2 linked regions of the Silvibacterium dinghuense genome follow. The protein of the gene in region 2 interacts with the protein of the main gene of each other region in a pairwise test. Links are inferred from orthologs where the notes say so. Each region holds a gene or a part of one and is shown on either strand. Other genes may lie near its edges.

The links.
Region 1: the proteins of mobA (region 2) and ESZ00_RS04075 interact in binary tests that used the Escherichia coli proteins (3 or more experiments, as listed by UniProt). The link is inferred for Silvibacterium dinghuense from one-to-one orthologs.

What each region holds. Positions count from the first base shown.
Region 1 is NZ_SDMK01000001.1:1,028,733-1,040,347, reverse strand. What follows is about bases 3,359-6,236. They hold ESZ00_RS04075 (molybdopterin molybdotransferase MoeA), read right to left. Parts: upstream 5,475-6,236; coding sequence 4,242-5,474; downstream 3,359-4,241. Other genes in these bases: ESZ00_RS04070 (carboxypeptidase-like regulatory domain-containing protein), read right to left, coding at 5,554-6,236; moaC (cyclic pyranopterin monophosphate synthase MoaC), read right to left, coding at 3,742-4,212; egtD (L-histidine N(alpha)-methyltransferase), read left to right, coding at 3,359-3,541. Also shown: ESZ00_RS04100 (TonB-dependent receptor), read right to left, coding at 1-60; ESZ00_RS04095 (DUF5666 domain-containing protein), read right to left, coding at 74-829; ergothioneine biosynthesis protein EgtB, read left to right, coding at 1,194-2,492; more of egtD, read left to right, coding at 2,612-3,358; more of ESZ00_RS04070, read right to left, coding at 6,237-6,666; 7-cyano-7-deazaguanine synthase QueC, read right to left, coding at 6,784-7,476; ESZ00_RS04060 (substrate-binding domain-containing protein), read right to left, coding at 7,744-8,736; methylenetetrahydrofolate--tRNA-(uracil(54)-C(5))-methyltransferase (FADH(2)-oxidizing) TrmFO, read right to left, coding at 8,915-10,243; ESZ00_RS04050 (GNAT family N-acetyltransferase), read right to left, coding at 10,240-10,746; ESZ00_RS04045 (ADOP family duplicated permease), read right to left, coding at 10,834-11,615. UniProt on the Escherichia coli protein: Catalyzes the insertion of molybdate into adenylated molybdopterin with the concomitant release of AMP.
Region 2 is NZ_SDMK01000001.1:196,524-208,128, forward strand. The notes cover bases 3,700-6,567. They hold mobA (molybdenum cofactor guanylyltransferase), read right to left. Parts: upstream 5,537-6,567; coding sequence 4,862-5,536; downstream 3,700-4,861. Other genes in these bases: ESZ00_RS00795 (carboxypeptidase-like regulatory domain-containing protein), read left to right, coding at 3,895-4,896; mgrA (L-glyceraldehyde 3-phosphate reductase), read right to left, coding at 5,539-6,567. In the rest of the region: ESZ00_RS00780 (tetratricopeptide repeat protein), read right to left, coding at 18-2,252; ESZ00_RS00785 (lipocalin-like domain-containing protein), read right to left, coding at 2,330-2,782; ESZ00_RS00790 (ABC transporter ATP-binding protein), read right to left, coding at 2,794-3,546; more of mgrA, read right to left, coding at 6,568-6,570; ESZ00_RS00810 (dipeptidase), read right to left, coding at 6,598-7,977; ESZ00_RS00815 (rhodanese-like domain-containing protein), read right to left, coding at 8,405-8,773; ESZ00_RS00820 (sigma-54-dependent transcriptional regulator), read left to right, coding at 8,846-10,243; ESZ00_RS00825 (two-component system sensor histidine kinase NtrB), read left to right, coding at 10,330-11,605. UniProt on the Escherichia coli protein: Transfers a GMP moiety from GTP to Mo-molybdopterin (Mo-MPT) cofactor (Moco or molybdenum cofactor) to form Mo-molybdopterin guanine dinucleotide (Mo-MGD) cofactor.

The sequences.
Region 1 (11,615 bases), 830 kb from region 2 along the record:
TGAAGCTGCCAGCGGAGACACGGCGAGTAGAGCAATCGTGGAAAGGAGTCGCTGCATCATGGCCTGTTTTCAATTAAAAGTTGGGATTTTGCGGAGGATTGCCACTTTCGGGCCCGTTCCCCGGCCCGTTTCCAGGACCGCCAAAGCCTCGGCCGCCCGGACCACCTGGTCCTCCAGGGCCGCCGACATTCAGCGTCTTGGCCAGGAAGTCCGTGCCTTGCAGTCCGCCTCGCGCGGTTATGTTGTCGCCTGCCTTGATATCGGCCAGGGTGATGCTGTCGCGGCGCTTCCGGAATGAGGTGTTCTCGTCCACGACGATGGTCTGCACGACATTGTCCGGACGCTTGATGGTGATCTTCGTCTCGACGATCGACTGCACCACACCTGTTGTCCAGGTCTTGCCGAAGTCCGCCTTGGCCTTTTCGTATTGCTCTTTGTCGATGACGATCACGGCGATTGCGCCGAGGTCCTTCGCCTTGTCGTCCTTGTCACCGAAGGCGCCGACCATGTCCCCGACGTGAATATCGGTCAGCTTGATCTGGTCACGCTGCTTGCGGACCCGGGTGTTGGGGCCTGTCTCGATCTTCCAGGTGGTGCCATCATCGGTTTTTACGGTCAGATTCGAGCCGCTGATGGCCGTCACCGTGCCCTGCACGCCGTGCTCATTAAAGGCCTGCATCATGCCCGCGCCCGGACCGCCACCTGGGCCGCCGGGACCACCCTGCGGAGGCCCGTCCTGTCCGCCTGAAGGGTCCTGCGCGACCGCCGGGATGGCTCCGACCAGCAGCGCGAGCAGGAGCAGGAGCGGGAATTTGCGGAATCTGGTCACGACATTCAGTCCTTTCTGCTACAGTCTCGGGGGAAAGCGGAAGCGCTGATAGGCTGCGTGATAGACGCCTTCTGTAGCCTGGAAGACGCAAGGTATCGATAAGCCTGAGAATATCCTGCGAAGCCTTCCCCGGGTTTCGCGCATCTGTTGGAAGCAGCGGTTTGCGTTTGATATGCAGGGCTCTGGCAACGTTTCGCCGTCTGTCCTGTTCTCAATCAGAGATAGAGACCGGCAACTGTGGCCAGAACCGTAGCAGGGCTCCGACTCTGCCCGATTTTTGCAGCCCCGATCCTGTCCGATCTTTTTAACCCGGAGCCGCATTGCCGCGTGCCCGGCCAATCCCTTTCAGGAAGGTGAGCACGCCATGCATGCAACGGTAAGCCCGGCCGCCGAAACCCTGTCTGTACGGCCTGCATCGTCGCAGGATCTGCTCCTGTTCTTTTGTAGTGTGCGGCAGCAGACGGAAACGCTCTGCCTGCCGCTTACCCCGGAAGACATGATGGTGCAGTCCTGCCCCGAGGCCAGCCCGGTGAAGTGGCACCTGGCCCACACCACCTGGTTCTTCGAGACCTTCGTTCTGACCCCCTACCTCGAGGGATACCGTCCCTTCCATCCCGACTTCGTCTGGCTCTTCAACAGCTACTACAATTCCGTCTCCGACCAGCCGCTCAAGAAGCTGCGCGCCTGCTTCTCCCGGCCCTCGCTGGAAGAGATCCGCGCTTACCGCCACCATGTCGATGCGGCTGTCGAGCGTCTGCTCGAGTCCTCTGCGCATCCTGAAGCTGTACGCCGCATCACCATCGGCGTGCACCATGAACAGCAGCACCAGGAGCTGCTGGCCTACGACGTGAAGAATGCTTTCTGGGTGAATCCGCTGCATGCGGCCTATCGCAGCGAGCCGCTGGCAGTGGCTACGGAGGCTCCGCCTGTACGCTGGATCGACTTCCCCGGCGGCCTGGTCGAGATCGGCCATCGCGGGGAGGGCTTCTCCTTCGACAACGAGCGGCCCCGCCACAGGCATTATCTCGAGCCCTATACGCTTGCCTCGCGGCTGGTGACCTGCGGCGAGTATCTCGACTTCATGCGTGACGGAGGCTATCAGCGTCCGGAGCTGTGGCTCTCCGAGGGGTGGGAGACGGTGAAGGCGCAGCAGTGGAGCGCGCCGCTCTACTGGTTCCATGGGGATGACGGCGAGTGGCAGCTCTTCACCCTGGCCGGTGCCATGCCGCTCGCGGCGATGCTGGCTACGCCGGTCTGCCATGTGAGTTATTTCGAGGCCGATGCCTTTGCCCGCTGGGCGGGCAAGCGCCTGCCCACGGAGCAGGAGTGGGAGGCTGCGGCGGAGACCATCCCCGAGCCGGCAACTGGCAATTTCCTCGAATCCGGCGAGCTGCATCCCATGCCCGCGTCTTCTGGCGCAGGTCTGCAGCAGATGTATGGCGACCTGTGGGAGTGGACGGCCAGCGCGTATCTCGGCTATCCGGGATTTGCCGCGGAGCCCGGAGCGCTCGGCGAGTACAACGGCAAGTTCATGTGCAACCAGATGGTCCTGCGCGGCGGCTCTGCCGTTACCCCGGCCAGTCATATCCGTTCGACTTACAGGAATTTCTTTTCGCCGGATACCCGTTGGCAGTTTGCGGGCCTGCGTCTGGCCAACCGTTAGTTCGTAGATGCACTCGTGAGTTTCTTTTTTTAGAGACGAAAGACTAACCGAAAGCCGGGTCCCTTTGCATGCACGCTGTATCGTCGACTCTTTCTTTACCGGAAGCCGCTTGTACGCCTGTGGGTTCCGAGGTCTATCGCGGCCTCACCTCCAGGCCCAAGACGCTTTGTCCCTGGCTCTTTTATGACCAGCGGGGCTCGGAGCTCTTCGAAGCGATCACCGAGCTGCCCGAGTACTACCTCACGCGCACCGAGCGCGCGATCTTTGCCGAGCACGGAGATGAGATGATCGCCGCCGCTGCTGCAGAGTCTGGGCCGCTGACCATGATTGAGCTGGGAGCGGGCACGGCGACCAAGACCGGTCTGCTGCTGCGTGCTGCGATCCGCAGCCAGGGCGCGGTCGACTACTACCCCATCGATGTATCGGCCTCCGCGCTGGCCGCGGCCGAGCAGCATATCGCTGAGGGCATTCCCGGCGTGCGCATCGAGTCTCGTGTCGGCGATTACACGCAGGGCATCGAGCCGATTCCGTGCGAAGGCCGCAGGCTGGTCCTTTATATCGGTTCGAGCATCGGCAACTTCGAGCCTGCGGATGCGGTGCAGGTGCTGCGCGAGGCGCGCCGCATTCTTGCGCCCGGCGATCATCTGCTGCTCGGGGCCGATCGCGCCAAGGATGCGTCTGTCCTCATCCCGGCTTATGACGATGCCGCAGGGGTGACGGCCGACTTCAATAAGAACGTTCTCACGCGGATCCATCGCGAGCTCGGAGCCGACTTCAACCTGCGCACCTTCCGCCATCGCGCCCGCTGGAATCAGGAGCAGTCGCGCATCGAGATGCATCTTGAGAGCCTCATCGCGCAGACGGTTTCGATTCCGGCGTTACATCTCGAAGTGCGCTTTGCGCGCGGCGAGACGATTCACACCGAGAACAGTTACAAATTCACGCCGGAGTCCATCGCCTCCATCATCGAGCGCGCAGGCTTTGCCCTGACGCGCTGCTGGAGCGATCCGCGGCAGTGGTTCGGTGTTTACCTTGCGACTGTGGTATAGCTGCTGCGCGCAGGGCGACCTGCTTCGCGTGGCGCTTCCGCTGGTCGCGGAGGGGTGTTGTTCGTCCCCAGGTAGAGAAGAAGCTGAGTTCCCATGTCTCGATCTTGAGACATGGGAAGGTGCAAACTTTGCTGGCCCCGATCCGATGTTCTGTACTCTCCCACATCTTGATAAGAATGAGATGCGGGGCACTCGGGGTTCTATCTGTCGGCTGCGGTATAGTCTCCGCTTTTGCCTCCGGTCTTTCTGAGCAGCCGCACTTCGCGGATGACGATGCCCTTGTCGAGCGCCTTGCACATGTCGTAAACGGTCAGCGCGGCAATGGACGCGGCGGTCAGCGCCTCCATCTCGACGCCGGTGCCGGCGGTGGTTGCCGCCGTGGCTTCGATGGCGATGCCGCCCTCGGTGATCGTCGCTGCAACATCGATGAAGCTCAGGGGCAGCGGATGGCACATGGGGATGAGCATCGCGGTCTGCTTCGCTGCCTGGATGCCGGCAAAGCGCGCCGTCTCGAGCGGATTGCCTTTCGGGTTCTGCGGCAGGGCGGCGAGGACGCGCTGATCCATCGCTACGAAGGCCGCGGCAGTTGCCTCACGCCGCGTCTGTGCCTTTTCGCTGACGTCTACCATGCGTGCTCGTCCGGTCTCGTCAAAATGCGAGAGCTTTTCCACTCCATCTCCTCCTGATCTCTGTGTTTCGCTCACAGTTCCACCACCCGTACTTCCGCACCGGCTGCGAGTCCTTCTTCCGGCACTACCGCGAAGACGCCTGCGGTCGCTGTCGCGGCTAGATCTCCCGAGCCCTGCCAGGGCACAGGATGGACTTCGAGCCCGTGCCTTGTGGTCGCCGAGCGCGAAGGCAGAAAGCGCGTGAGGCCTGGCCTGCCTTCGGCCTTTGCAGTGAGCCGTGCGGTGAGGAATCGCGGGGGCCAGCGATTTTCGGATTCGCCGGAGAGCGCGCGCAGCAGCGGCGCGCCGAAGAGTGCGAAGGTCACCATGGTCGAGACCGGATTCCCCGGCAGTCCGAAGAAATATCGCCAGCCTTGATTCACTGGGATGCGCCCGAAGACGACGGGCTTGCCTGGCTGAATCTTCGCGCCGGTGAAGAAGAACTCCGCGCCCAGGCTCTCGAGCGCCAGCTCGACGAAGTCGCGGCGACCCATCGAGACACCACCTGAAAGCAGGATCATGTCGTACTGCGCAGCCTCGCGGATCGAGTCGGCAATGGTCTCGAGCTGGTCCGGAGCAGCGGGCAGGATCATTGCTTCTCCGCCAGCGCGCTCCACCTGTGACGCCAATGAGTAACTGTTGGAGTTACGAATCTGGAATGGCCCCGGCATTTCGGAGAGACCGACCAGTTCATCGCCCGTTGCCAGGATGGCGACGCGCGGCCGCGCATAGACCTTGACCTGGCTGTAGCCGCAGATCGCCGCTACGGCCACGTGCTGAGTCCCCAGCCGTGTGCCTGCTGGCACCAGTGCCGCTCCTGCACGCGCCTCGGCCCCGCGCGGGACGACATTCTCGCCCACGCGCCAGCGGCGTCCGGCCTCGGGCGTGATGCGGCCACTCTCTTCGCGCACGTGCTCGATCATCGCCACACAGTCCAGTCCTTCGGGCAGCGGCGCGCCGGTCATGATCTCGATGGCCTCGTTCTCTGCAGGCGTGGCGCCTGTCCAGCTTTCGCCGGCATGGATCTGTCCGATCACCTGCAGGGGGCGCCCGTCAAGCTCGGCGGCGCGGGCCGCGTAGCCGTCGCGCACCGAGCGCGGAAACGGCGGCTGGTCACGGTCGGCAAGCAGGGTTGCAGCCAACACTCTGCCGGGAGCTTTGCCGAGAGCCACATCTTCCATTCGCCGCGCGGCAGTGGCCGCTATGCGACCCTGCTCCAGAACGGTGGACGCTGCATTTTCGTAGCTCAATACTCGATCGCTCACCCTTGCATCTTAGATCGGCAGCCCGAAAACACGAACGCCGTCCCCGGAGGGACGGCGTTCGGCGTTTCGATTGGAGCGATTACTTGGCCTTGTACTTCGACTGGATCTTGGTGCCGAGCGAGTCGAGGATGTTCTTCGCATCTGCTGCGAAGGGACCGTTCGGCGCCAGGTCGAGATACTTCTCGTAGGCCTCGGCGCAGCCCGGAGGCGCAACGATCTTCTGCGTCTTCGGGTCCACGGTCGCCTTGTTGATGAGCGCCTTGCCCTTCAGGTAGTAGGGGATGGGCTGGGTCGGGTCGGCGGCGATGGCCTGGTCGGCGGCGGCGACGGTCGCATCCACATTGCCGGCGCGATCCATCATGATGGCCTCGTTCTGGTAGTGCATGAAGGCCGCCTTCGGGTCCTTGGTCGCAGCAGCCTTGGCCGCTGCCTCGTAAGCCGCCTGAGCATCGGGAATCTTGCCTTCAGTGGCGAGCGTCTCACCCAGTGCGTCGTTGGCCGCTGCCTCGATCTCCGGGTTCGGCTTGCCGCCGGCGTTGTCGAGCTCCACTGCCTTCTTGAGCGAGGTCTCGGCGTCGGGGTACTTCTTCTCACCCTTCTGCGCTACGCCCAGTTCCACCCAGAGTACAGCCGCGTCGGGCTTGGCCGTGGTGTCCTTGGTCATCAGCGCGTCGGCAGCGGCGTAGTTCTTGTCGTGGTTATCCTGGCGGGCTTCCTTCAGGTCGGCGTTCAGGTTCTTGATGACGCCGTTCTCCTTGAGGGCGGCAGCGTTCTTCGTGCGCACTTCCTCGAGCTGCTTGCGCTGCTCGGGGGAAAGCTTGGCCACATAGTCGGCACGGGTCAGGTCGAAGTCCTGTGCGGTGTCGGCGCCGGAGGTGATCTTCACGTTCTGGAACTGGTCGATCGGCTTGCCGGTTGCGTTGTCGAGCGTAATGACGTAGGTGCCGGGAGCGATGCCGTCGCCGGTGTAGTCGCCGCTGTCATTGGTCTTGAAGGTGTACTTTGCGGTCTTGCCGTCCGTGCTCACCTCGACGTTCACGCCCGCGATCGGTACGCCGGCCGGGTCAATGACGTGGCCGTGCAGCTTACCCGGCGCATCCTGCGCAAACGAGGCGGTCGCAAAAGGTGCGGCGGTAAGAGCCAGCCCAAGGGCCAGCCGGAGGCTTGTGCTGCTGGTAATCTTCGTTCCCATTCTTTTGATCTCCTTGGGTACTTTCTGAGCGCCTGGCCCTTGCGCCGCGTGGGCGAAAGGCGAGGTCCGAATCTGTTTGCCGATTGTTTCGCTCCCGGCTTGTTCTGCCCGGGTAGCCTATCCTTTGCTGCTGACGTAGGGAATCGGGTCGGTGAGGCCTGCTTCGCGAAATGCGCGCAGGCGGAGCACGCAACTGTCACACTCTCCGCACGCCGCCTCGGCGCCCGAGTAGCAGGACCACGTTAAATGGAACGGAGCGTTCAGTTCAAGGCCCAGCGCCACGATCTCCTTCTTGCGCATATGGATGAGCGGAGTGGAAACTTTGATGTCTCCGTCCTTCGTTCCGCGCTCGATCAGGGTCTGAAATGCCTCGTAATAGGCCGGACGGCAGTCGGGATAGCCGGAACTGTCCTGCTCGACGGCGCCGATGACGATGTGCCGGGCTCCCAGTACCTCGGCCCAGCTCACCGCCGCGGAAAGAAAGTGCGCGTTGCGGAAGGGAACATAGGTCACGGGCACGGAATGGCCGATCGGCTCCTCTTCCGGAGCCTTCGGGACCGCGATCGAATCGTCGGTCAGCGCCGAGCCGCCGATGCGCCGGAAGAAATCAAACTTCACATGTAAAAAGTCTTTGAATCCGAGCGTTTCCGCGACTGCGCGGGCGCTTTTCAGCTCGCGCTCCTCGGTCCGCTGACCATAGCTGAAGTGCAGGGCATAGGCATCGTGGTCGCGCGCGGTGAGAGCCGCGCAGACCACCGAATCCATGCCCCCCGAGAGACAAACCACGGCGCGCGTGCGGGGAAAGGACATAACTCTCCATGATACCCCGGCTGCTGCGCAGGACTGGCCGTCCAGGCATTTCGCCTTCGGCCTCCGCTCCCGCTGGTCGGCGCTAACCGCGCGGCCTTTTGCCTTCGGCCTCCGCTCCCGCTGGTCGCGGACTGGCAGCGGTACCACCCCACGTCTCAAAATCGAGACGTGGGGCACCCTGGGTTCCTCTTTCCAAAAGGAAGAACAACCCCAAGCTTGCGATCAGCGGGAGCGGGTGCCAAAGGCGGATCGCCCTGCGCGCAGCAGTTATTGCTGGCCGGCTTGTGTGGCCGAGGCGGCGTAGATGTCTACGTTGTCCTTGTCTACCTGCGCCGTGCCGGTATCGATGAAGACCGGAACCGGGGAGAACGTATCCACGGCAAAGTCGGCTCCCAGGTTTTTCAGCGGCGCGTGGTGGATTTCATCGAGTGCCTTCAGACCGTAGTAGGCCATCGTGTATGGCTTTTGCGCGATCGTGGCGTCGATCACGCCCTCCTTGATCAGGTTCAGGGTGTCCGGATCGACATCCATGGCGATCAGCAGGCGGTCGGTGGCTTTCTGACGCTTGAGCACCTCGGCTACATCCTTGCCGGCCGAGGCTTCGAGGCAGATGAACGCATCGACCTTGTTCGCGCCGGTCTGTGCCAGGTACTGTGGCGTCTTATCCATGGCGTTGCCGGAGTCGCCCTTGATGTTGAAGATCTCCGCCACCTTGATGCCCGGATGCTGGGCGAAGATTTCCATGTAGCCGTTCAGGCGCTCATCGAGATTGGGCTGGCCGGGCATGGTGAAAAAGACCACGTTGCCCTTGCCGCCCAGCCGGTCTACGACGCGCTGTCCGCCCAGGTGTCCGGCTTCGCGGTTATTGGTGCCGATGAAAAAGATGCGATGGCTGTGCGGAGCATCGGAGTCCATGGTGATGACCGGAACTCCTTTGGCCAGCGCTGCATCGATCTGCGATTGCATGGCCGAGGCGTCGGCTACGGAGACGAGGATGCCGCTCGGATTAGTGGCCACGGCCTGATCGAAGGCCTGTGACTCGGCAGAGGCGTCGTAATTTTGCGGGCCGACCACCTTTGCGGTGACGTCGTATTCCGCCGCGGCTTTTTCGAATCCTGCCACTGCTGTCTTCCAGTAGGGCAGGTTCAAGTTGTTCGATACGAGGTAATACGTCTCTTTGTTGGAGTGACGGCCGCAGCCGCCGAGCAGGACAAGGGTGAGGAGTACGGAAATCGTCCCTGCGGTATGGAGCTTGTACATAGGAATCCTCCCACGACAGAAACGCCAGGCTGTGGCCGGCTCGGGAAGTCCCAACAGAAGCGCGGGTCGGTCTGCGCAGCGAATGGCGCGGCGGAATTCTACTCCCTGCGCGCTGTCATGGTCGCGCTGAGAGCAGAAATTCCACTGTCCGGAGATGCGCCAGGGAGCGAGTCCCCCGTTATGCCGGATGCGGCAGCGCGGCCAGCCATGCGTCAAATGCGGTCAGCGCGCGCTCGCACTGGATGCGGTGCCGTTCCTTTTTGTCGCGAATCTTCTTGCGTAACTCTTCTTCGAGAGGCGGAATCAGGTCGAAAGTGATATTCGCAGGATCAAACCGTTTGCCTTCGAAATGTGTGATGTAGTGCACCAGCGAGCCGAGCGCGGTGGGGCGGGGTGTCGGATCGGCCGTCTTTCCGTGCGCACAGGTCGCCGCGAAGATGCCGGCCAGCAGGCCGGTGGCGATCGACTCGGTGTAGCCCTCGACGCCGGAGATCTGCCCGGCGAAGAAGATGGACGGATGCTCCTTCATCTGCAGCGTTTCCGCGAGCACCTTTGGCGCCTGGATGTAGGTGTTGCGATGAATCTGCCCATAGCGCAGGAATTTTGCGTTCTCGAGGCCGGGGATCATGCGCAGGATGCGCGCCTGCTCGCCGTATTTCAGGTGATTCTGGAAGCCGACGAGGTTGTAGCTGTCGGCGCGCAGGTTCTCGCAGCGCAGCTGGACCACAGCCCACGGCGTCTTTCCCGTTCTAGGGTCGCGCAGGCCCACGGGCTTCATGGGGCCGAAGCGCAGCGTGTCGCGGCCGCGGCGGGCCAGCTCTTCAATGGGCAGACAGCCCTCGAAGTAGTCGAGCTTTTCCCACTCCTTTTCCTTCACCTGTTCGGCAGAGATGAGCGCGTCGTAGAAGGCGTCGTACTCCTCCCTGTTCATCGGGCAGTTGATGTAGTCAGCCGTGCCTTTGTCCCAGCGCGCGGCAAAGTAGACGCGATCCTTGTCGATGGAGTCGGTTTCGACGATGGGGCTGATGGAGTCGTAGAACGCGAGGTGCTCGGCTCCGGTGAGACGCGCGATCTCGCCGGAGAGCGCCGAAGAGGTGAGCGGGCCGCTGGCGATGATGGTGATGCCGTCGGCTGGATCGATCTGCGTGACCTCTTCGCGGATGACCTTGATCTTCGGTTCGTCGGCGATGGCCTTCTCAATGAGCCGCGAGAATTCCACGCGATCGACGGCCAGCGCGTGGCCGGCAGGCACGGAGCTCGCGTCCGCGCACTGGAGCAGGACAGAGCCGGCGCGGCGCATCTCCGCCTTGAGCAGCCATGGCGCAGTGTTTTCACTTTCGGACTTGAGCGAGTTCGAGCACACCAGCTCGCCGAAATCGGATGTTTGATGCGCGGGTGTCTGCTTCACCGGCCGCATCTCGTACAGCTCTACCTCGCAGCCCAGCCGCGCGGCGGTCAGCGCCGCCTCGGGTCCGGCAAGGCCGCCGCCAATTACGCGAATCTTCATGATTTTGTTTTCTCCTCTGTGTCTGCGGCCGCAGACAGCGCTGCGAGCGATGTGTCGGCCACGCGCATGCGCCGCCATTCATCCAGCATCTCCGCGTTCAGGCTGCGATATACCGCGATGGCCGGTTCGTTCCATGCGAGCACATCCCACTGCAGCCGCGCGCATCCCCGCTCCACCGCAAGTGCGGCTACCCTCTGCAGCAGCGCTCTGCCGATCCCCAGCCGGCGAAAGGCCGGCCGGACAAACAGGTCCTCGAGGTGCAGGCTGCGTCCGCGCCAGGTGGAGTAGATCGGGAAATAGAGGGCAAAGCCCGCTGGTTCGCCGTCCTGTTCCGCGATCAGGCATGCGAAGTACCGCTCGCCTGCGTCGCTGAAGCCATCACGCAAGAGCTCGGCCTCTGTGATTTTTACGGCATCGGGCTCCCGTTCATAGTCTGCGAGCTCCTGGATAAAGGCTCGGATCAGCGGCACGTCAGCCGCGGTTGCAGGTCGTATCTGGATCATGGGTCGCATCGTCCATTATAGAAAGCCCGGCCGGCGGCCCGATAAGAAGCCGGCTTTGCGGCTCATTGATCAGATTCCTGCGCGGTATTATTCGGCGCGCAGGGCTTCGAGCGGTTCCACTCGCGCCGCGCGCCGTGCGGGCAGCCACGCCGCGCCGAGACTTGCTGCCACCATGACGATTGCCGCCGGGAGCCACGCAGCAAATTCCGCGCTGCCGACTCCATAGGTCAGCTCCCGCAGGCCGCGTACGGCGAGGATGCTGAGCGCGGCACCGGCGAGGATGCCCGCGATCGCAATCCGTGTTGCCTGTCCCAGTACCAGCCGCGCGATGTCGCTGCGGTCGGCCCCGAGGGCCATCCGCACTCCAAACTCTCCGGTTCTCCGTGCTACGCGGAATGAGAGCACGCCATACACGCCCACGGTTGCCAGTGCCAGAGCCAGTGCGCTGAAGACCGTCGTCAGCTCGGCCAGAAGCCGCTCTGTCGTGAGTGTCTGCGCATAGGCCTCGCCGAGAGGAAGAATCTCGCGTATGGGCAGCTGCGGGTCGATCTCATGCAACGCCGCAAGCACCGGGCCCGCCATCAGCGATGGGTTTCCGGCAGTGCGGATTTGCAGGCTGCCCGCTGCCGTGCCCTGCTGCCGGATTGCCAGGTAGAGCGTCGGCGGCGCCGGGGCGCGCAGGTCGTCGAGATGCGCATCCGCTACTTCGCCCACAATGGTGAACTGCGTGCTGTTGTCGATGCCTATCTGCTTGCCTGTCGGGTCCGCGCCGGGCCCGAACAGCCGCTCCGCAAAGCTGCGGTTCACCACGGCCACCGGCATCGTGTTCATGCGGTCCTCCTCATGGAAGCCGCGTCCGCGCAGCATGC
Region 2 (11,605 bases):
GAGAAAAAGCGTCAGGCTCAGGAATTTGGCGCAGGAGAGGCGTTAGGACCGCAAAGCTGGTTCACAATCGTTTGGGCCTTTGCTCTTGTCGCAGCTTCTCTGGCGCAGGCAAGAGCATCCTGGGCGAGCATACAGAGCTGATCCTTTCGCTGATCGGGCAAACGAGAGCCGACACCTGCCTGAAGGATGCATATGAGGGCGCGGAGATCGCCACATGCCAGCGGATCGGCCCGCCAAAGTGGCTCGATCTGGCGCCCAGCTTCGACACAGTCCGTCCAAGCATCGGAGAAACGACCGGCGGCAGCGCGCATCTTTGCCCGGTTGAGGAGACTGGTCACTGCGGCGGCATCCGGCGCCTGAGAGGCGCGAAGGGCAAGATCGGTGCGCACGGTGACAGCTCGATCGAAGATTTTTTCCGCGTTAGGCCAGTCTTTCTGAGCGGCAAGCAGCGCGCCGAGAGCGTCCAGCGCTTCGGCCAGATGCCGGGCATCCGGCGTCGCGATCGCGGCAAGGTCATGGGGATACAGGCTCAAGGCCTCGCGATAGTCGGCAACCGCCTCCCTGGTCTGACCGTTCACGGCCAGCCACTGCGCGCGGCTATACAACGCCTCAATCAGCAGAGGGCCATAAATAGCGGCATTTGCCTTATCTGTAAGAACTCTTAGAACAGCGATCGCCGACTCATAGTCTTCCCCTGCCGCAGCTGGATCGAGGCGGGTTTCGAGCGTGGCAAACTGAGCCAGTGTCACCGCGAGCTTGCCGATATCGGCCGTACCCCCGCGGCTGCGTATTTCGTTATAAGCTCCAAGAGCCTTGCGATAGCTCCATGCGGCACCGGAGTCGTCGCCGATGCGAGCCTTGTAAAAACCAATTCCGGTATAGATTTCGGCGATCTGCGGCAACCAGAGCAGCGGAGCAGCCTTGCCTGCCTCAAGCAGCGGATCGAGGGCCAGACGATAGATCTCGTCGATTTTCTGCGCACTCTCGCCGGTACTTCCGTACAGCTGGGCCAGATCACCATAGGTTCCGCTCAGCGCAGCAAGATAGGCATCGGGCTGCTGACTGGCGAGCGCACGATAGAGATCGATGGCTTTGAGATACGCCTTTTCCGCAGCAGCGCTGCGGCCTTGACGCGCATAGAGGATGCCGAGGTTGGTAAACAGAGGAGCACGCTCGGGCGACGAAGCCGGCATATCGGCAATCTTCTCGTAGATCTCGATGGCAGTCCGATCGTCATGGAGCGTCTGCGAAGCGTAGGCGTATTTGAAGCCATGCCCGCACGACGGATCAAGCTGCCAGGCTTCTCCATAGGCGTCGCGCGCCTTCAGCCAGTCGCGCTGCAGCTCGTGGATCATGCCGAGTTCGAAAAGATCGTGCGCAAGCTCTTCCGGCTTCACACTTCCCTGCTGCAGCTTGCTGCGGTCCTGCGTAATCTTGTCGTTTTTGAGATGAAGGGCCCCGGCAAAGTCGTGAATGGACAGCAGGCTCACGAGCGTGGCGGTCTGCTGTGATTTGTCTGCATCCAGCAGCTGAGCACGAAGGCTGGCGAGCTCGGCCTCCAGACGCTTTTTCTCTTCAGACGCGCCGGATTGCTGCTGGAGGAAGGACTCGAGCAGCTGCCGCGTAGCAGCAGCGTCATTCCCAATCTGTTCGAGCTTGTCCTGTACCCCCTCCTGAAAGATGAGCTGACTGCTTTTCCACGCCTGCTCGTAGGCTGGAGTAATGATGAGCGCGCGAAAGTTCTGGTCGAGGAGCGCCGGCATACTTTCCAGCAAAGCTGCGCGCAGCGATACAGGCAGCTCACGCAGCGTAAGTGTGATCGATGCCTTACCGCCTGCTCCGATAGCCGCACCTTCAGCGTCGATGCGGATCATGGTGCGGCAGAAAACATCGTCCAGCTGGCGATACTGACCGGACGGCACAGCATCCAGCGCGAGCGGCTGCGGGGCAGCAAGGCTCGTCTCCCAGTTCTGAAACCAGCTGCGATCTTCGTCGTCTTTCCTCTGCCCGGCAAGCTGTTGCAGGCTCACGCGCAGCGTCTGGCGATAGAGATCGTCGAGATGGAGGGCGGGGTCTTTGAGCTTGTCGAGAACGGAATCCTCGCCGAGATCCAGGATCTTCTCAGCGGCACTTTCGCCATATTTCTCGGCATACTTCTCGACGAATTTGCCCGCGGAAGCGCCGAGCCCGGCAGCAGCAATCTGAACTGCGGGACGTATCCAACTCCTCGCATTGTCCGGAACAGGCAGCATCGCCGCGCACTTTAGCGCATGGGGCGGGATCTTTGCCAGAGAAAAATCGACGGCTTATCGATGCACGCGCAAGGCGTTCAGATATGGCCGCGGACCCGCTCCCAGAGCAACTGCGCGACCATGGTGTGACGGCCGGCGCGCAGCGGCTCTGTACGCAGCGTAAGCCGGTCGCCTTCGAACCTGTACTCGCGCACCTCGGGACGCCCGACCCAGTGCGGGAAAAGGCTGGCCTCGACGTGATGAATCACCTTCGAACCCTCGACGGTAAAGCGGCCGGTGTAGGCAATGTAGTTGCGGTTGCGGCGTGGGCGATCCGTGGTGGGATCGGGGCTGATGCGCTCGATCACCCCGCGCTTGCGGCGCGCGGGCCCGAGGTTGCCGCTCATGTAGCCCTCGGCGGTGTAGATGAGATAGCCGCGCAGGTCCGTGCCCCACGGCTTTTCGACGATCCCGTCGTCGTGGATGAAGGCGTAGTCGATCAGGCGCCAGGTGCCGATGAAGTCTTTTGCAGTTGCGATGGTATCGGACATGAAAGAAAAAGCTAGACCCTTGGGAGCACCAGGGCGTCGAGTTCGAGGAACTGGCGGAGAATTTCGTCGTCGGACGCTTTCATCTCCTCCATGGTTCCGAAAAAGTGGGCCTTGCCCTGGTGCAGAAAGAGCACGCGGTCGGCAAGACGCTCGGCAAAACGCATGTCGTGGGTAACAACAATGCTGGTGAGGCGGAGTTGGTGCTTGAGCTTCTGGATGAGGTCGCCGAGCAGGCGGCCAATGAGCGGATCGACCATGGTCGTCGGCTCGTCGTAGAGAATGGCTTCGGGCTGCGCCGAAAGCGCACGAGCGATGGCGACCGAGCGCTTCATGCCGGTCGAGAGATCGGAGGGCAGCAGATCGCTCATCCCCGAGACGCCCACCATATCGAGCAGGCCGTTCACGATCTGCAGGATCTGGTCCTCGGCCAGTTCGCGGCGTTCGCGCAGCGGGAAGGCCACATTCTCGCCGACGCTGAGCGAGTCGAAAAGCGCACCGTTCTGAAAGACCATGGTGACCTTGCGGCGCACCAGCTGCATCTGCTCCTCGGTATAGCCGCAGAGGTCTTCTCCCGCGACCACGATACGGCCGGAATCGGGCTTGAGAAACCCCATGATCTGCTGGAGCGAGACCGATTTGCCGACACCGCTGCGGCCCAGGATGCAAAGTGTTTCCCCGGGATTCACAAAGAAACTCACGTCATCGAGGACGGTGAGGCTACCGAAGGACTTGGAGACATGCTCGAAGGCGACATAGGGGGCGATCTCACCCGACGGGCCAGTGGCTTCTCTGCCGGAAACAGAATCTGACTCTGCGGCGCCGCTGGGCAGAATTGCCTCAATCACGGGCAAATCATTCTGTGATGTCCCGGATTCATCAGCCTGATTCGACAAAGATTCCACTCCTCTCATCAGATTACGGCAAAAGCCAAAATTCGTGGATAAACAACCGTAGATGCAGATTTTGTGACCGAATAGCTACTCCGTGCCCTGTTTTTCTGGCCAAAAGATTTGTTTCATGGCTATTTCCGGCAAAATTCTGCACCAGACCGGGGGGTTAGTGAGTCTTACATAACGAATATTTTTCTGTCATGAGGAGCACCTTCCATCACGATGCGCATTCGCTCGTTTGCTATAGCTTTGATTTTCTGTGCGCTCGTTGTATACGCTCCTGCGCAACAGGTTGCGGCTCCTGATCCGCAGACCGGCACCCTGGTAGGCACCGTTACCGATATCCGCGGAGATGTGATTCCTCAGGCAGCAGTCGTGATTGACGGCGGCGACGAGCATCACATGCTCACGGCCAACGATACCGGCTTTTTCTCGCAGGCCGGACTGCATCCCGGCGTGATCTATCACCTGGCCATCGATGCTCCTGGATTTACGCAGTGGAAATCTCAGGAGATCACGCTGACGCCCGGCCAGTATTTTGAGATTACCGGCATCCGCATGAACGTTGCAGCTGCCGTGACGACGGTGACCGCGACGCTCGACACCAACGCCATCGCAGAACAGGAAGTCCACGTGGCGGAACAGCAGAAGGTGCTGGGCTTCATCCCCAACTTCTATACGGTGTATGACAAGCACCCGGTGCCCCTGAGCGCGAAGCTGAAGTTTCAGCTGGCAATGGCCACCGAACGCAATCCGGTTACGTTCCTCGGCGTGGGATTCATCTCGGCCGTCGACCAGGCAGCGGATACGCCGCACTATCAGCAGGGATGGGCAGGGTTCGGGCAGCGCGTTGGGGCAAACTACGCCAACGGCTTCACCGATATCTTCTTCGGCGGCGCCGTGCTTCCTTCCCTGCTGCACCAGGATCCCCGCTACTACTACCAGGGTGAGGGGTCGACCAAGTCACGCCTGATGCATGCGCTTACCAGCGCCTTCCTCTGCCATGGCGATAACGGCAAGATGCAGGTGAACTATTCGAGCATGGGCGGCTTTCTCATCTCGGGCGCGCTGGCCGAGACGTATTACCCCGAGCGCGACCGCGGTGCAGGACTGGTGATTTCAACCTTCGGAGTCAACCTGGCGGCAAACATGGCCAATGGCGTGATCCAGGAGTTCGTACTGCGCAAATTCACCCCCTCGGCGAAGAAGCAGCCGCTGAACTAGAGCCAGCCAGACTCCTGCCGGACAAACCGGCAGTTCCATGGGCAAACTGCTGCGGGGTGTTCCAGTTCTCAAGCCAGCGATGGAGCGGAACCTTCCCCGCAGTTTCAAGCCATGCACCCGTAGCGGCAATCGACTCGATATCGAAATCATCCACACGAAGACCGGCGCTGGCCGCAGCCTGCGGGATCACATGTTGTACCTTCGCATCGCCGGCTTCGAGCGCAGTACGGAGATACGGGTGCAGCCCGCGGTGATATACCGCACAGAGAGGATGCAGCCGGCCTCCGGCACTGGGGATGGTCGCGCCCGCACGCGTCATTTCGGCGCGCTCTACCAGCCACTTCAAAAAATCCACGGGCACGCAAGGCACATCGACAGCGAGAAAGAGGTTGAGCTCCGCGTCCGTGCCGGCCAGCGCGGACTCGATACCGCCAAGCGGTCCGTGTCCGGGGAAACGATCGGGAATGATCGGGGCAAATGCCGCAAGATCGGGACGGCTGCCGAGAATCTGCGCGGAAATGCCCATGGCCTCGAACTTCGCCAGCGAGTGCTCGATGAGCGCGCGTCCCTGCCACGGAAGCAGGGCCTTGTCCTGCCCCATGCGGCGGCTTTGGCCGCCGGCCAGGACAAAGCCGCGCATGCTTAGGCCGTGCCCTCGCGGGCACCCTTCCAGATATCGATCTCCGCATCCTTCGCGTGGCGATCGATCTCTTTTAGTTCAGTATCGGTGAACTTCAGCTTCTTCAACGCATCAAGCGAGTTGTCGAGCTGCTCGACATTGCGCGCGCCGATCAGCGCCGAGGTCACGCGCGGATCGCGTAGCGTCCAGGCGATAGCCATCTGCGCGAGGCTCTGGCCGCGCTTCTTTGCGATATTGTTGAGGGCGCGAACGCGCTTGAGGTTTTCGGCGTTCAGGAATCCCTTCTGAAACGAGCCGGCTGCGGTGGCGCGGGAGTTCTGCGGCACCCCCTTGAGGTACTTATCCGTGAGCAGCCCTTGCGCGAGCGGAGAGAATGCAATGCAGCCGACGCCCAGCTCATCGAGTGTGCCGAGCAGATCCTCTTCGATCCAGCGGTTGAGCATGGAATAGGAGGGCTGATGGATCAGCAGGTGCACACCTTCGTTCTCGAGGATGGCTGCAGCCTCGCGGGTGGCCTCCGGGCTATAAGACGAGATGCCGACGTAAAGCGCCTTGCCCTGGCGAACCGCGTCGGCAAGGGCACGCATCGTCTCCTCAAGCGGCGTCTCCGGGCTGGGACGATGCGAGTAGAAGATATCGACATAATCGAGCCCCATGCGCTTCAGGCTGTCATCGAGCGAAGCCCGCAGGTATTTGCGCGAGCCGCCGATGCCATACGGACCGGGCCACATGTCCCAGCCGGCCTTGGTCGAAATGACGAGCTCATTGCGATAGGGACGGAAGTCCTTGCGAAGAATCTCGCCGAAATTCTCCTCGGCCGAGCCATAAGGCGGACCATAGTTGTTGGCGAGGTCGAAGTGCGTGACGCCACGATCGAAGGCACGGCGCAGGATGGCGCGGCCGGTCTCAAAGACATCGGCGCCACCGAAGTTCTGCCACAGGCCCAGAGAGATGGGCGGCAGAAGAAGGCCGGAGTGTCCGCAGCGGCGAAAGGCAGGCGTATCGTAGCGTTTCGGATTCGGTTCGTAGCTCATGACTGTTCCCTGTGTGAAGGTGTGCGCTTACTTCGCGGCTCCAAGCCGCTCAAAGAAAACGATGATCGATTCAATGCCGCGATGGTAGTTCGCGATGTGAAATTTCTCGTTCGGCGCGTGAAGGTTGTCGTCAGGAAGGCCGAAGCCCATCATCACGGTGGGGATCTTCAGGTGACGCTCAAAATCGCCGACGATGGGAATCGAGCCGCCGCCGCGCACGAAGACCGTGTCCTTGTTCCAGACCTGGTGCATGGCCTCGCGGGCCGCTTCGATATAGGGGTTATCGGTACCGATGACGATGGGATCACCGGAGTGAATCATGCGTACATCGAGCTCGATCCCCTTCGGCTTCAGCGACTCCACATAAGCCTTGTATTGAGCAAAGGCCTGTTGCGGGGTCTGGTCTGGCACAAGGCGCATGGAGACCTTGGCCACGGCTTTCGCGGGGATCACGGTCTTCGCGCCGGCGCCGGTGAAACCTCCGGGCATGCCATGGACATCAAGCGTGGGCCGCGCCCAGGTGCGCTCGAGGACGGAAAAACCGGGCTCGCCCGTGAGCTGCGGTGAGCCGACTTCATGCTCGCGGTAAGCCTCTTCATCGAAGGGCAGCGAGGCCCAGGCCTTGAGCTCATCGGAACTCGGCGCCTTCACCGCGTCGTAGAAGCCGGGAATGAGGATGCGGCCGGCGGAGTCCTTGAGCTGGGCGATAATCTGCGCAAGCGCAACAAAGGGATTGGGGGCAGCACCGCCATACATGCCGGAGTGCAGGTCCGTCTTCGCACCGCGAGCCTCGATCTCGGTGTAAATCATGCCGCGCAGGCCGACGCAGAGAGTAGGCAGCTCAGGGGCGAACATCTCCGTATCGGAAACCAGGGCGAAATCCGCCTTGAGGCGATCGCCATGCTCACGCACGAATGCGGCAATGCCTTCTCCGCCCACCTCCTCCTCGCCTTCGAGGATGACACGCACATTGATGGGCAGCTTGCCGCCGTTCGCCGCAAAGAGCGACTCGAGCGCTTTAACGTGCATCATCATCTGGCCTTTGTCGTCGACGGCACCACGCGCATAGAGGTTGCCGTTGCGCTCGGTGGGCTCAAAGGGCGGGGTCGTCCACTCATCGAGCGGGTCGGGCGGCTGCACATCGTAATGTCCGTAGCAGAGAACGGCAGGCTTGCCTGCTGCATGGAGCCAGTCGGCATAGACCAGCGGATGACCCGAGGTGGGAATGATCTCGACGTTCTCCATGCCGATGCGCTTCAGCTCAGCCGCAAGCCAGTTCGCAGCGGCTGCCACATCCTTCGCATGCTCGGGCAGCGTGGAAATCGACGGGATGCGCAGCAGCGTCTTGAGCTCTTCGAGGAAGCGGGGCTGGTTTTCGCGGGCAAACGTGACAGCGGCAGAGGACATCGACAAAACTCCTGCGGGGTAAGAATCCAACAGTCGAGTATATCTATTCCGCATAGGGCGACCCGCCTTCGGCACCCGCTCCTTTTTGGTCGCGAGTAAAGAGTCTGGGTGGCCCATACAAGCCAGAGGTTGGCTTGTGTGGGGTGGGTTATTCTCGTCGGGGTTTAAGCTCTCCCATGTCTCAGAAGTGAGAGTTGGGGCACCCAGCTCGCCCCAACTCGATAGGGATGCGAGCTAGGGTGTATCGACCTATTCGAGGAGCGAGCGCCGGGAGCCGATTTTTTCGCTATCGAGGAGCGAGGAGCGACGCAGATTGGACATCTGCGAGCGACGAGTGACGAGGAGAGCGGGAAAATCGGCCCCGGCCCTCCGGTTTGCGGGGCAAATTGGCCCAGCAACGCTGCATCCCCGAATAGGTCGATACACCCTAGTAGCGAGGAACGGCCGAATCGATCTGCGCAGACCAGGCATCGATGCCGCCGCGCAGCGACTGCACGTTTTCGAAATCCTGCTGGCGGAGCCAGAGTGCGACATTGAGCGAGCGGACACCGTGGTGGCAGACGGTGACGATGTGTGCCTCGGGATCGAGCTCCTGCAAGCGGGAGCGGATCTCTCCCATGGGCATCAGGGTACTGCCTGCGATGCTGGCCGCCTCGAACTCCCACGGCTCCCGCACATCGAGCAGGACGAAGTTTTGAGTGTCTGCCGGAGTGGAATGGCTGGCAAGAATTTGTTGCAGATCGGTCGGCGAAATCTCGAAGTCCATCACTGTGATAAGGATACATCCCATACGCATGGGAAGCGGCTTTGAAAGCCGCGCCAAGCGCTTCTCTCCGTGATACAAGAGAGAGTGCCCCCTCAGTACTCTATGGTCAACCAAGAGAAAGTCCTGATTGTCGAAGATGAACCGCATGCCCTGATGGGCCTTGCGGAGCTGGTTTCCGGCTGGGGCTATCGCACCGACACTGCGCGCGACGGCCTCGAGGCGATCGAGCGCATCCAGGCCTGGCAGCCTGGCATTGTGGTCACCGACCTGAAAATGCCGCGGATGGACGGCCTCGAGCTGCTCTCGCGGCTGCATGACCTGAAAGAGCAACAGGCGGTGGTCGTACTCACTGCCCAGGGCTCCATTGAGCTGGCGGTCGAAGCCATGAAGATGGGCGCCTACGACTTTCTGCAGAAGCCCGTCGATCCGACACGCCTGCGGACTATCCTGCAAAATGCCACGCGACAGCGCGAAACCGAGCGTGAGCTCGAAGTGACGCGCCGCAAACTACGCGATACCGGCGTGCTGGGACCGCTGGTGGGCTCGTCGAAGAAGATGCAGGAGGTCTTCGCTCTGATCGAGCGGGTAGCACCGTCGAATGTCTCGGTGCTGATCACCGGCGAGAGCGGCACGGGCAAGGAACTGGTGGCACGGACGCTGCATGAGCTGAGCCCGCGGAAGACCAAGCCATTCGTCGCTGTGAACTGCGCGGCCATTCCGGAAACCCTCATCGAGAGCGAGATCTTCGGCCACGAAAAAGGCGCATTTACCGGCGCGGTGGAACGCCGGGCCGGCTGTTTTGAGCTGGCCGAGGAAGGCACGCTGCTGCTGGACGAAATTGGCGAAATGCCGATCGGAACACAGGCCAAGCTGCTGCGCGTGCTCGAGGAGCGGAAGCTGCGCCGGCTGGGCAGCAAGATCGAGGCTCCGGTAGACGTGCGTGTGCTGGCCGCCACGAACAAGCAGCCGGAAACGGCAGTTGCCGACGGACACCTGCGCGGGGATCTCTTCTATCGCCTGAATGTCTTTAATATCCATATGCCTCCCCTGCGCGAGCATAAGGAAGATATTCCGGCAATCGTGGACGCGATGCTTGAGGATATGGGCCGCAAGCATGACCGGCGTGTCAATGGCATCGATGGCGAAATGCTTTCACGCCTGATGAGCTACGACTGGCCGGGTAACGTGCGCGAGCTGCGCAATACCATCGAACGCGCCGTGGTGCTCTCTCTGGGAGACCAGCTCGAGGCGAAGCATCTGCCGCCTGGCTTTGGCACGCGCGCAGCCCGACCCGCGGGCGAGATCGCGGAAGATGCCATCCAGTTGCGTGTCGGCGCGACGGTGGACGAAGCCGAGCAGATGCTGATCCTCAAAACGCTCGAAGCCACCAGCAATAACAAGACCCGCGCTGCCGAGAAGCTGGGTATCAGCCTGAAGACGCTGCACAACAAGCTGAAGGAGTATGGCAGCGCCGCCGCAGACTCGGACGCCCAGCACTAAGCCATTCTCCCGCAATGTGATATCAGAATAGTCGCCTCTGCGCGACGCAGCCCTGCGGGCTTACACTGAGCATGGCTGCCTCAGACATGCGACTGAAGACAAAACTCGCCGCTGCGATCACCGTACTCGTATTTTTGATCGCTACAGTCCTCTCCTGGCTGTACATGACGCAGCTGCTGCAGCAGCACATCGAGCAGGCGTATTCATCGACCGACATCATCGCCCACCAGCTGCAGTTCGCCGTCCGCGAGGCGCTGGAAAACGGGCTGCGCGATAAGCAGTTCAATGCCAATGACCCAGCAGCGCTGCGCCAGGCCGTAGCCGATTCGCTGCGCGACGATCCGGGCCTGAATTCCTTCATCAACTCGGTCATCAATTACTCGCCGACGGTGCTCGACATTGCCATTGCCGATCGCAATGGTTACGGACTGGTTACTGCTCCCGATCCGGCGCTTCAGGATCATCGCCTTCCGCAGCGTCAGGATTATGCCTCGCTGCTGCAGAAGTCACCGCTGCGCGCCATCCATACGGTCTTCGGACCGCCCCAGGTCTATAACCTGTCACTTGGACTGGAGCGTGACAATCAGCCATTCCTGACCGTACGGGTGGGCATCCGGACAACCTTTCTGCAAAATGCCTTCCGTCCCTGGCTCGTGGAGTCGCTGACCTATATCGGTCTGGCAATCCTGGCGGCATTGATTGCGGCCGCCTTCCTGACCAACCTGGCGCTGCAGCCGATCGAGCAGATCAGCGCGCGGCTGGATGCGCTCTCACAGGCAGGGCTCGAACCCGCAGGCGAGCTCGAACCGCCCTCCCGCGACACGGTCATCCAGGTTTCGCACAAAATCGAGCGGCTGGGCCGGCGCATGCGCAATGTCGAAGAGGTATTTTCGGCCCTCAAGGAGAATCTCGACCAGATTCTCTCCAACCTGCAGGACGGCATGATGCTGTTCACGCGGGATGCGCGGGCCGTGCTGGTCTCCCGCTCGGTCGAGCGCTTTCTTTCCGTACACCGGGACGACATCCTGGGCGCCGAGGTGCATGACATCTTCGACCGCTATTCGGTACTGGGCCGGACAGTGCGGCAGGCCTTCGACGCGGGCATTGCCATTGTGCAGGAAGAAGTGGTGACGGAAACGGGCAGGCGCGTGGAGATCTCCCTCGACTTCATCCACGACGATCGCGCCGGCGATGCGGCAACCTCCCTGGGCGCGCTTCTGACGCTGCATGATCTCGAATCGGTGCGGGAGATCGAAAACGAGCTGGAACTCTCGCGGCGCATGGCGGCAATCGGTCGGCTGACCGCCGGTGTCGGCCACGAGGTCAAAAATCCGATCAACGCGATCGTGGTGCATCTCGAGC